Regions from separate parts of the Priestia sp. D3YE.R1 genome, predicted to be linked through region 3. Evidence: riboswitches for the same ligand, from Rfam matches in the RefSeq annotation. Region 3 holds a riboswitch; each other region holds the start of a gene.
The links. A riboswitch is a leader RNA that binds a small molecule or an ion and turns the genes downstream of it on or off. The one in region 3 is predicted to bind S-adenosylmethionine.
Positions count from the first base shown of each region.

Region 1: it holds a riboswitch for S-adenosylmethionine, as region 3 does, so the genes downstream of both, ACOZIR_RS05515 (sulfite oxidase-like oxidoreductase) here and ACOZIR_RS15295 (hypothetical protein) in region 3, are expected to answer to the same signal.
Region 2: it holds a riboswitch for S-adenosylmethionine, as region 3 does, so the genes downstream of both, ACOZIR_RS20285 (Na+/H+ antiporter NhaC family protein) here and ACOZIR_RS15295 (hypothetical protein) in region 3, are expected to answer to the same signal.

Region 1 covers NZ_JBLTHW010000001.1:1,085,187-1,088,464, forward strand. The annotation lists gene ACOZIR_RS05505 (putative polysaccharide biosynthesis protein) at 1-714, shown strand, start outside; gene ACOZIR_RS05510 (hypothetical protein) at 728-1,096, shown strand; SAM riboswitch class I at 1,243-1,349, shown strand; gene ACOZIR_RS05515 (sulfite oxidase-like oxidoreductase) at 1,426-2,088, shown strand; gene ACOZIR_RS05520 (MogA/MoaB family molybdenum cofactor biosynthesis protein) at 2,122-2,634, opposite strand; gene moaC (cyclic pyranopterin monophosphate synthase MoaC) at 2,647-3,135, opposite strand; gene glp (gephyrin-like molybdotransferase Glp) at 3,250-3,278, shown strand, end outside.
Region 2 covers NZ_JBLTHW010000003.1:383,383-386,660, reverse strand. The annotation lists gene ACOZIR_RS20290 (hypothetical protein) at 1-88, shown strand, start outside; gene ACOZIR_RS20285 (Na+/H+ antiporter NhaC family protein) at 128-1,438, opposite strand; SAM riboswitch class I at 1,524-1,630, opposite strand; gene ACOZIR_RS20280 (ABC transporter permease) at 1,732-2,499, opposite strand; gene ACOZIR_RS20275 (ABC transporter ATP-binding protein) at 2,492-3,278, opposite strand, start outside.
Region 3 covers NZ_JBLTHW010000002.1:608,979-612,256, forward strand. The annotation lists partial or broken gene ACOZIR_RS15285 (GNAT family N-acetyltransferase) at 1-222, shown strand, start outside; gene ACOZIR_RS15290 (M20 peptidase aminoacylase family protein) at 270-1,424, shown strand; SAM riboswitch class I at 1,487-1,588, shown strand; gene ACOZIR_RS15295 (hypothetical protein) at 1,657-1,899, shown strand; gene ACOZIR_RS15300 (M20/M25/M40 family metallo-hydrolase) at 2,365-3,278, shown strand, end outside.

The sequences.
Region 1 (3,278 bases), on a different contig from region 3:
GTGCCGGTATCGTTAGCAACTGCCTTCAGCATGTCGCTGATTCCGGGCATTACATCTTCTTTTGTGCAAGGGAATTTACGAGAAGTAAAAGGAAAGATTACAAAAACGCTGCAGCTGCTGTTATTTTTTACTCTTCCTGCTGCGGTAGGCCTTTGTTTATTAGGTAAGCCGGTATATATGATGATTTTTGGAGTGAAAAACAGTCCTGAAATCGGTGGAGTTGTTTTGCAATGGTACGCGCCTGCTGCGATTTTATTTGCTCTTTTCACCGTAACAGCCGCAATTCTCCAAGGAATTAATCAGCAAAAGAAGTTAATTTTAGGCTTGGGCTTAGGAATTGTTATGAAGATAGTATTAAACGTACTGCTGGTTTCAAGCTTAAAAGAAATTGGACCGGTTGTCGCGACGTACGGAGGGTATGGTGTATCGGTTATCTATAACTTTTATTTAATTAAAAAATCCATTTCTTACCGGATTCAATCACTGGGACAAGCGGCGTTGACGCCTGTTTTATTAGTAAGTGTGATGTCAGCCGCTGTGGTTATCTGCAATTATGCTTCTCACTATTTTTTAGAAAATAAGCTGTCTGCATCTTCACTTGCGATTAGCACATCTTGTATTTCAATTGCTTTAGGCGCTGCTGTGTATCTAGGACTTGGCGTAAAAACAAGCTTAGGGCAAGCCATTGTATTAAATAGAAGAAAAAGAATGTAAAGGAGAGAAAGTAGTGTCAAAACGATTTGTACTAACCGTAGCGACTGGAGGATGTATCATAATCTTCGGAGCGCTGCTGCTCTTAAATTGGGAAAGAGTGTTTGGAAATTACCGTCCCCTTCAAACAGCAAAAGCCGTATTCAAATTAGAAGTGGGAAGTCAAGGTGTAGCAGAGACTACGGATTCAGATGATGCTCTTCACTACGTGGTGAAAAAAGGACATTTAGATGAATATATTCAACTGATGAATGAAAAGGGCTATTTGTTAAAAGAAAAAGATATTGATCATAATCGACTTGTTTTTAACGATGGACAAGAAGATGAGCAAATTTACTACAAGCGCTTTGCTAGGAAGTATACGATGATTGATGGAGAAGGGTAAAGACTTTACATAGTATTTTAGTAGACTAAAACCTTATACCTCTATCTGTTTTTCAAGTTTTTTTGTGCGGAAAAGAAAAATAATATTGACAATTATGACAAAAAGCTTAATACTGACTTTATTACATAAAACAAATACAATTTGTTTCCTTATCAAGAGAGGTGGAGGGACTGGCCCTGTGAAACCCGGCAACCGCTGTCTATGACAGAATGGTGCCAAATCCTTAAGAGTGCGCTGCTCTTAGAGATAAGGAAGAAGCTGAAACGAAGCTCTTCCTTACTTATTTAAGGAAGGGCTTTTTATGTAGAAAAAACAACGAGGTGATATTTTTGAACAAAGCAGACCGTATCAAACGAATGAAAACACCAGAAATTGATCCAAAGTATAAAGGACGAGTGCCTCCGGGTCAGGTAGTAACGGAGCGATTTCCAATTTTACATGAAGGGGACGTGCCGGAGTATAACTTAGAGGAATGGACGCTTCGCGTGTTTGGGTTAGTAGACAAAGAAGTAACGCTTTCGTATCAAGATATATTGAATATGCCGCAAACAACGGTTAAGTGTGATATCCACTGCGTAACGAGATGGACAAGGCTTGATAATGAATTTACGGGCGTGCTGTTTACAGACTTTTTGAAGGCAGTTGGCGTGGAGTTAAAAAGTAAATATATCATGCTGCACGGAGATAATGACTATACGTCAAACATTGAGGTAAAAGATTTACTGAGAGACGATATTCTTCTTGCTCATTCTTTTAACGGAGAGCCGCTTACAGCTAAGCATGGATATCCGCTGCGATTGGTTGTTCCGCATTTGTACTTTTGGAAAAGTGTTAAATGGCTTCGAGGCTTTGAGGCTATTGATGAAAATCATCCTGGTTTTTGGGAGCAAAACGGCTTTCATCTTAGAGGAGATCCGTTTAAAGAAGAACGTTTTTCTGGAGAAGATTTAGGTATTCCAGAAGATGAGTGGGTACATAAAGACTATGATTAATGAAAATGCCTATGCGTGTGCATAGGCATTTTGTCAGCGCTGGCGGTTTAATTCCCACACAACGTGGCGAAGTTCGGGCAAAATCAGCTTGGTCATCGCTAGACGAACAGCACCGCTTGATCCTGGTGTAGAAAAAACGGCTTTTTCGTTAATCGTCCCGGCAATTGCCCGGCTCATAATCGCTGCGCTGCCGATGTCTTCCGTGTAGCTCAGCATGCGAAACAGCTCGCCAAACCCAACGATTTCTTTATGAATCAGCGCTTGAACGGCTTCAATCGTGACGTCTCGTTTTGTAATGCCAGTCCCGCCGTTTGTGAGAACAACGTCAATGTCCTCATCACTGCAGCCAGCAAGTATCGCTTGTTGAATCGACGTTTGGTCGTCTTTTACAATTTCATAGGAAGCGACATGCATGTCGTGTTCTTTCAGAAGTTGGATCATTAGCGCGCCGCTTTTATCGGTTTCTTTTGTACGTGTATCGGATACCGTAATGACTTTGCAGCGAACGGGCTGAGTTGCTTTAGATTTATGTTCGTGTACGCTCATCGTGTACCTCCTTTACGCTTCGGTGCGTTTATAGTCACCGTTTTTGCCGCCTGATTTTTCAAGCAGATACGTTTCGCCGATAATCATGCCTTTATCAATAGCTTTGCACATATCATAAACGGTTAATGCACAGGCAGAAGCAGCGGTTAAAGCTTCCATTTCAACACCTGTTGAGCCTTCGGTTTTAACCGTTGCTTCTATTAATAAACGGTACTGATTATTGCTTGTATCCCAGTCAAATGAAAGGTTCACGCCTTTTAATAAAAGAGGGTGACACATCGGAATAATGTCAGACGTGCGTTTTGCTGCCATGATTCCTGCTACTTGTGCAACAGCAAGGACGTCGCCTTTTCCAATTTTATGTTCGACAATCGCTTCGTGAATTTCTTTGTTAACAAGTATGCTTGAACGAGCGGTTGCGACGCGGCGAGTGATAGATTTTTCGCTAATATCGACCATGTTGGCACGGCCTTGATCATTAAAATGGGTAAAAGAAGACATCGGTGTTTTCATCCTTTTTCAGTAAATTTTGTTGTATGATAGAAATAGTGAGATATGCTATGATTTTACACCATAGCGCAAAAAGTGAACAGACGTAAAGGAAGTGAAGAATGTATGTTAGAAAGCAGAACACCTATTTCAAT
Region 2 (3,278 bases), on a different contig from region 3:
TGGAGGAGCGGCTTATGCACTTAAACAAAATGAGACGCTTTGGAAGGAGTTAGATAAAGAAAAGCCAGTTGATTTTTTCAAACAGTAAAAAACCCTTAAAAAGAACATTCTTTTTAAGGGTTTGATATTACGCAGCCTCTTTAGATGATTTTGATTTTTTATTTAAACGAGGAAATCCAATTACAATTGCAATGATGCCGCAAACAGCTGTTAACATTGGATAAAATGTAAATGGAATAATCTCAACTGGTGAAACTTTAGCAAATCCTGCTGCTAGAAGCATTTGTGCACCGTAAGGGATAAGACCTTGAACGCTGCATGAAAACAAGTCAAGCAGACTGGCTGATTTTCGATTATCAATTGAATACTTATCAGAGATTTCTTTTGCTAACGGACCTGCCGTAATAATTGAAATCGTGTTATTAGCCGTGGCCAAATTGGTTAAACTTACTAATCCAGCGATACTGAATTCTCCACCTTTTTTTGTTTGAATACGTCGTGTTAATAAATTCAATAAGAACTGAATACCGCCGTTATAGCGAATGAGTTCAACCATTCCACCAATTAAAAGAGATAAAATAATTAACTCCGACATTCCACCAATACCTTCTGTCACAGTTTTAGCAAGAGAAGAAAGCGTGTAGCTTCCATCAGCTAATCCAATTACGCCGGCTAATACAATTCCTCCAGTTAAAATGCTTAAGACGTTTGCACCAAATATAGCAGCCACTAGTACGCCGATATATGGCAAGATTTTAAACCAGCTGAAATCTTTGATTTCTACTGAAGACGTGTTGCCAAGCGTCATGACAAACAATAGAATCACCGTAACGATCGCTGCAGGAAGGACAATAAAAAAGTTTACTTTTAATTTATCTGACATATTTGTTTTTTGCGTACGAACTGCTGCAATGGTTGTATCAGAGATTATAGATAAATTATCTCCAAACATTGCACCACCAATAACAGCGGCAATTGCTAATGTAATGGATACATGAGCCTGCTCACTGATTCCTACAGCGATAGGCCCCAATGCAGCGATGGTTCCCATTGACGTTCCCATCGAAATTGAAATGAATGCGCCAATAACAAAGATTCCGACTACTACTAAGCTTTGCGGAAGTACAGAAAGCGCTAAGTTTACCGTTGAATCAACAGCTCCCATGCCTTTAGCAACTTGAGAAAAAGCACCTGCTAAAATAAAAATAAGTACCATAATAATAATATCAGGATGCCCTGCTCCTTTAGCAAAACGTTCAACTTTTACATTAAGTGAATCTTTACGATTCATAGCCAGCGCCACAATGGCTGCAATGATAATGGCCACTAATACAGGGAGCTTATAAAAATCTCCCGTTATAATTCCTGATCCGACAAACAGGACTAAAAAGACGCCCAGCGGTAACAGCGCCCAGCCGTTTCCTTTTTGTTGTTCCATTCTTAACACCTCTTGTTTACGTAATAAAAAAAGACCTCTTCTTATTGATAAGAAGAGGTCTCTTATTTGTATCATAAGATTACCCTTCTCATCTTCCAAACGAAACATCGTCTGCTGGATTTGGCACCGCACTGCGTACAGCCAGTTGCCGAGACATCTCAGGGCCAGTCCCTCCGTCTCTCTTGATAAGAAGTTTATAGTTGTTTTAAAAATAGTCTTTCACTACTGTAATCTCTTTTTATATAATTGTCAAATGCTATTTCAGAAAAATATATAGTGAGAAAATTCTCACATCAATTAGCTACGTCACGTTTTAAAAACGCTGCCCAAGCTACGCCCATAAAAAAGACAAAGTGTGCAACTAAGATGAAGATTGAAAATGAAATCGTCATGCCCTCAAACATCGTCTTCATGCCGTCCATATACTGCACAAAGTTCGTGTTGGCGAACAGTAAAAATTTCCCCCACCATAAACCAAACTGTGATACTATTCCAGTTACTGCTTTCGCCCCGATACTTACAACAATAGCTAGACTTGAAGCAAGCGCGCTGTTTCTGAATAAAGACGACAGCATAAATGCGAACGTCATCATCATAAACGTTTCCATATACGCACTGTCATACGTAAGCGTAATGTTTTTAAGCAGCTGCGCATCTCCTTCTAGACTGGCAAATCCAAAGAACAATGCTCCCCATACAAATGAAAAAAGCAAATAGCTCAGTAAGTAATATAAGCTAATTAAAATGAGCGTTATGTATTTGGATGCTAAAATCGTTGAACGTCTAGCCGGACGAATTAACAGAAGCTTAATGGTACCTGCTTCAAACTCTTTTGCAACCATTGACCCTCCGACAGCAAGAGCGAAAAATTGAACAAGAATGAGCATACCTGAACTAAATGACAGGAAGTTCAAAACGTTTTCTTCTGTTCCTGCACTGTTTGACACTTTCTTCATTAAAAGAGCCATACAAAGAGTTAAAATGCCTATTGTGATAAACGTGATTTTTGTACTTCTTTTGTGAAACCATTTCATGTGTTCATTTTGAATTAACTTAAGCATGGTGCTCTCCTTCCGTAACGGACATAAACGAATCTTCAAGCGTCTCATACACAGGGGTAATTCGGTAGACTAAAATATCGCTGTCCACTAATTTTTCATTCACAGCTGGAATTTGCTCTTTCACAATCGCTACGTCGATAATATGCGATCTCATCGTTACTTCAAATTCTTTTGATAAAAGTTCCGCTGCTTTTTGCGCGTCAGACACTTCAAATTCTACGTACATTCCTTGATCTTGACGATTTGGAGATAGATCTTGAACGGCTTTTAACTCACCGTCTTGAATGATGCCAACGCGGTCACATAATGCTTCTACTTCTTTTAATAAGTGGCTCGCGATTAAGATTGAAATGCCTTCTTCCCTGCAAAGTGTTTGTAAATATGTACGAAACTCTCTCATTCCCGCTGGGTCTAGACCATTTGTTGGTTCGTCTAGTAAAAGCAATGCAGGCTTATGTAAAATAGCTTGAGCTACTCCTAAACGCTGTCTCATCCCAAGAGAATACGTCTTCACTTTTGCATGGATGCTGTTTTCAAGCTTTACTAGCGCAATCACTTCATCCAAGCGTTCTGCTGTGATTCCTTCATGCATATTAGCAAAGTGTTTTAAATTTTGATAGCCCGTTAGATAATCATAAAACTCAGGGTTTTCAATAATCGCTCCAATTGATTTCATAGCTGATGTAAACTGTTCCTTTAATGGAAACCCATTGACGGTAATTGTCCCTTTTGTTTCTTTAATGAGTCCTACTACGGTACGAATTAGCGTTGTTTTTCCA
Region 3 (3,278 bases):
CAAGGCGTTGGATCTAAGCTGCTGCGTCTAGTAGAGGAAGAGGTAATAAAAAATACGTTTAAATCACCAGGTGTGTCTTTAGGAACAGCAAAAGAACATCCTTGGTTAGTTGAAATGTATGAACGAAAAGGATATGTTCAAGCTAAAGAAAAGCACCTTGCAGAAGACTATACGACCGTATTTCTTTATAAAAAACTCAATGAGGTACCCTCTTTATCGTAAAAGATAGAGAAGTTCTCCAAATTAAGAAATGTGAAAGAGTGATAAATATGACAGATCAATTACTACTAAATACGCTGATAGACATACGCCGTGAGCTGCACCGGTTTCCAGAGCTTTCAATGAAAGAATATGAAACAACTAAACGTATTAAAAAGTGGTTAAAGCACTATGATATTTCTATAGCAGATGTATTCCAATTAGACGTAGGAGCAGTAGCGGAAATCGCGGGAGGAAAGCCGGGACCTACTATCGCAATTCGAGCTGATATTGATGCGCTGCCAATTGAAGAAAAAACCAATCTGCCATTTGCATCTAAAGTAAACGGTGTTATGCACGCATGCGGCCATGATTTTCATACGGCTTCTATAATCGGAGCAGCCATTCTTCTTAAAGAACGTCAGCAGGAGCTTTGCGGTACGGTTCGATTTATCTTTCAACCGGCCGAAGAAACGGCTTCCGGGGCAAAAATGCTAGTTGAAAAAGGTGTGCTCGACGGAGTAGAAGCGATATTTGGGATGCATAACAAACCGGATCTTCCTGTAGGAACCATTGGTATCAAATCGGGACCTTTAATGGCAAGTGTTGATCGTTTTGAAATTGACGTCAAAGGAGTAGGAGGTCACGCGGGTATTCCAGAAAAAACAGTAGATCCGATTGCTGCTGCTGGTCAAATCGTGACTAGTTTACAAACCATTGTCAGCCGTAATCTCAGCCCATTTCAAAATGTTGTTGTCAGCATAACTCAAATTCATGGAGGGAGCTCGTGGAACGTCATTCCTGACAAAGTAACGCTTGAAGGAACGGTGCGTACCTTTCAAGAAGAAGCGAGAGAAAAAATACCGGCTCTTATGAAACGAACTGCTGAAGGGATTGGAGCAGCTTTCGGGGCTTCAGTAGACGTTAAATGGTATCCATATCTTCCTGTAGTAAACAATGATGATACGCTGGAAAAACTGGCTATTAACGCTGCAGAGGATCTTAGTTATCAAGTCGTAGAAGCTGAACAATCGCCTGGAGGAGAAGATTTTGCCGTATATCAGCAGCATGTACCAGGATTTTTTGTATGGATGGGTACAGCTGGAGAATATGAATGGCACCATCCTTCTTTTTCATTAAATGAAGAGGCGTTACTTGTAGCAGCTTCTTATTTTGCTAATCTAAGTTTTCATTTTTTGAATTCATTCCATTACCCGAAAAATTAAAATATTTTTATTTTTCTATTTACGCGGATGAAATTGTTTGATAAAATAAATTTTAAATTAAAAAGTTATCACGAGTGGACGAGAGATCTGGCTCTTTGACTCCACAGCAACCTACGAATGTAAGGTGCTCCTACCAGCAAAGCATGTGCTTTGGGTGATAAAACGGGTGAAAAACTCATTTTGCATCAAAGCAAAATGAGTTTTTTTTATTTTTCTAAAAGGAGAGGGTTTTATGAGTCATACAGCAGTAGCAGCACATACAGGAGAGAAAGCATTAAAGGAAGCCGTGAAATTATTAGGAAAGCATTATGAAGTAGCTTATCGTGAATTAGAAACATTTTACGAAATTGTGGTCGAAAACCAAGTTCGTACATATGCTGTAGGCATAGATATTAAAGATGTACAAAAAGCAAATGAACTAGAAATTTATTCATCATGCTGTTCCAAGCTTGAGCGAGTAGGCTGTCTGTTATAGAAGTCTTCTCGCGCCTCTATTTTTAAAGTGTTTTTAAATAGAAAGCATGTTTTTTGACAATCGAAGAATCTGGTGGGTATAATCATTACTCACTAAGTTTTAAAATTAATCATAAATTGTCGAAATTTTTACACAAATTAAAGGTTACATTCGAAATGAATTGTGGTATGTTATAAAACAAGAATATTTTATGAAAGGAGCATTGAAATGGAAATGTCTCTTGAACATGGGAACGATGCAGGAAGCGAACAGCTTATTGATCGTATCCTAGACTTTTTAGAAGATGACGAAAAGTAAAAAAAGAGTGTGCGGTGCTAGCCCTAGCCGCGCACTCTTTTTTTATCATGTGCGTCAAGGCAGCGCATACTATGATACATAGGGATAGAATGAAAGGGTCTCTGTCAAAGGGATTGACGAATCGTTTTGTTTGATGGAAAATTTAGAAAAAGGAAAGAGATGAAGGGTATGTCGAACAAAACATCTTTGTATCAAACAAAAGAACAGTTAAAGAAGCTTGTAAGCGAATTGGTTTCTATACCTAGCGTGACAGGAACGATGGCAGAAGTGGAAATGGCTGAATCGATAGCGTCTTATTTATTGAAGCTGCCTTACTTTCACAAAAACGAGCAAGTCGAGCTTCATTCAACAGGAGATGGGCGATCGATTGTCACAGCTTTTGTTGAAGGGAAAAATAAGAATAAAACAGTTGTATTAGTAAGTCATTACGATGTAGTGGATGTACAAGATTATGGACAGTGGAAAAAGGATGCTTTTCACGCTGATACGTTAACGAGTACTTTTTATAACCATATGGAACAAGTTCCGGCGCACGTACAAAAAGATATGATAAAAGGAGACTGGCTTTTTGGCCGAGGAACGATGGACATGAAAGCAGGCATTGCCCTGCATATCAGTATGATTGAACGAGCATGCAACGGGGAGTTTGACGGAAACATCCTGCTGCTGTCAGTGCCAGATGAAGAAGTAAATTCGCTCGGAATGAGAAAAGCAGTGCCTGTTCTTTTAGAACTTGCGCGCAAACATCAGCTGGATTTTTCTCTCATGCTAAATGCAGAACCAGTGTTCAGCCGCTATCCTGGAGATCAAACGAATTATGTGTACTCAGGATCGATTGGCAAGATCATGCCAAGCTTCTTGTGTTATGGAAAAGAAACTCACGTAGGGGAACCGCTAGCTGGTTTGAATGCTAATTTACTAGCTTCTTATTTAACAAAAGAAATAGAATTAAACGTTGATTTTTGCGAAAAAGTAAGAGATGAAACGAGTCCACCTCCTACGGTGCTGATACAAAAAGATTTAAAAGAAGAGTATTCAGTTCAAGTTCCGCACTCTGCCGTTGTATTGTTTAATTTATTTAT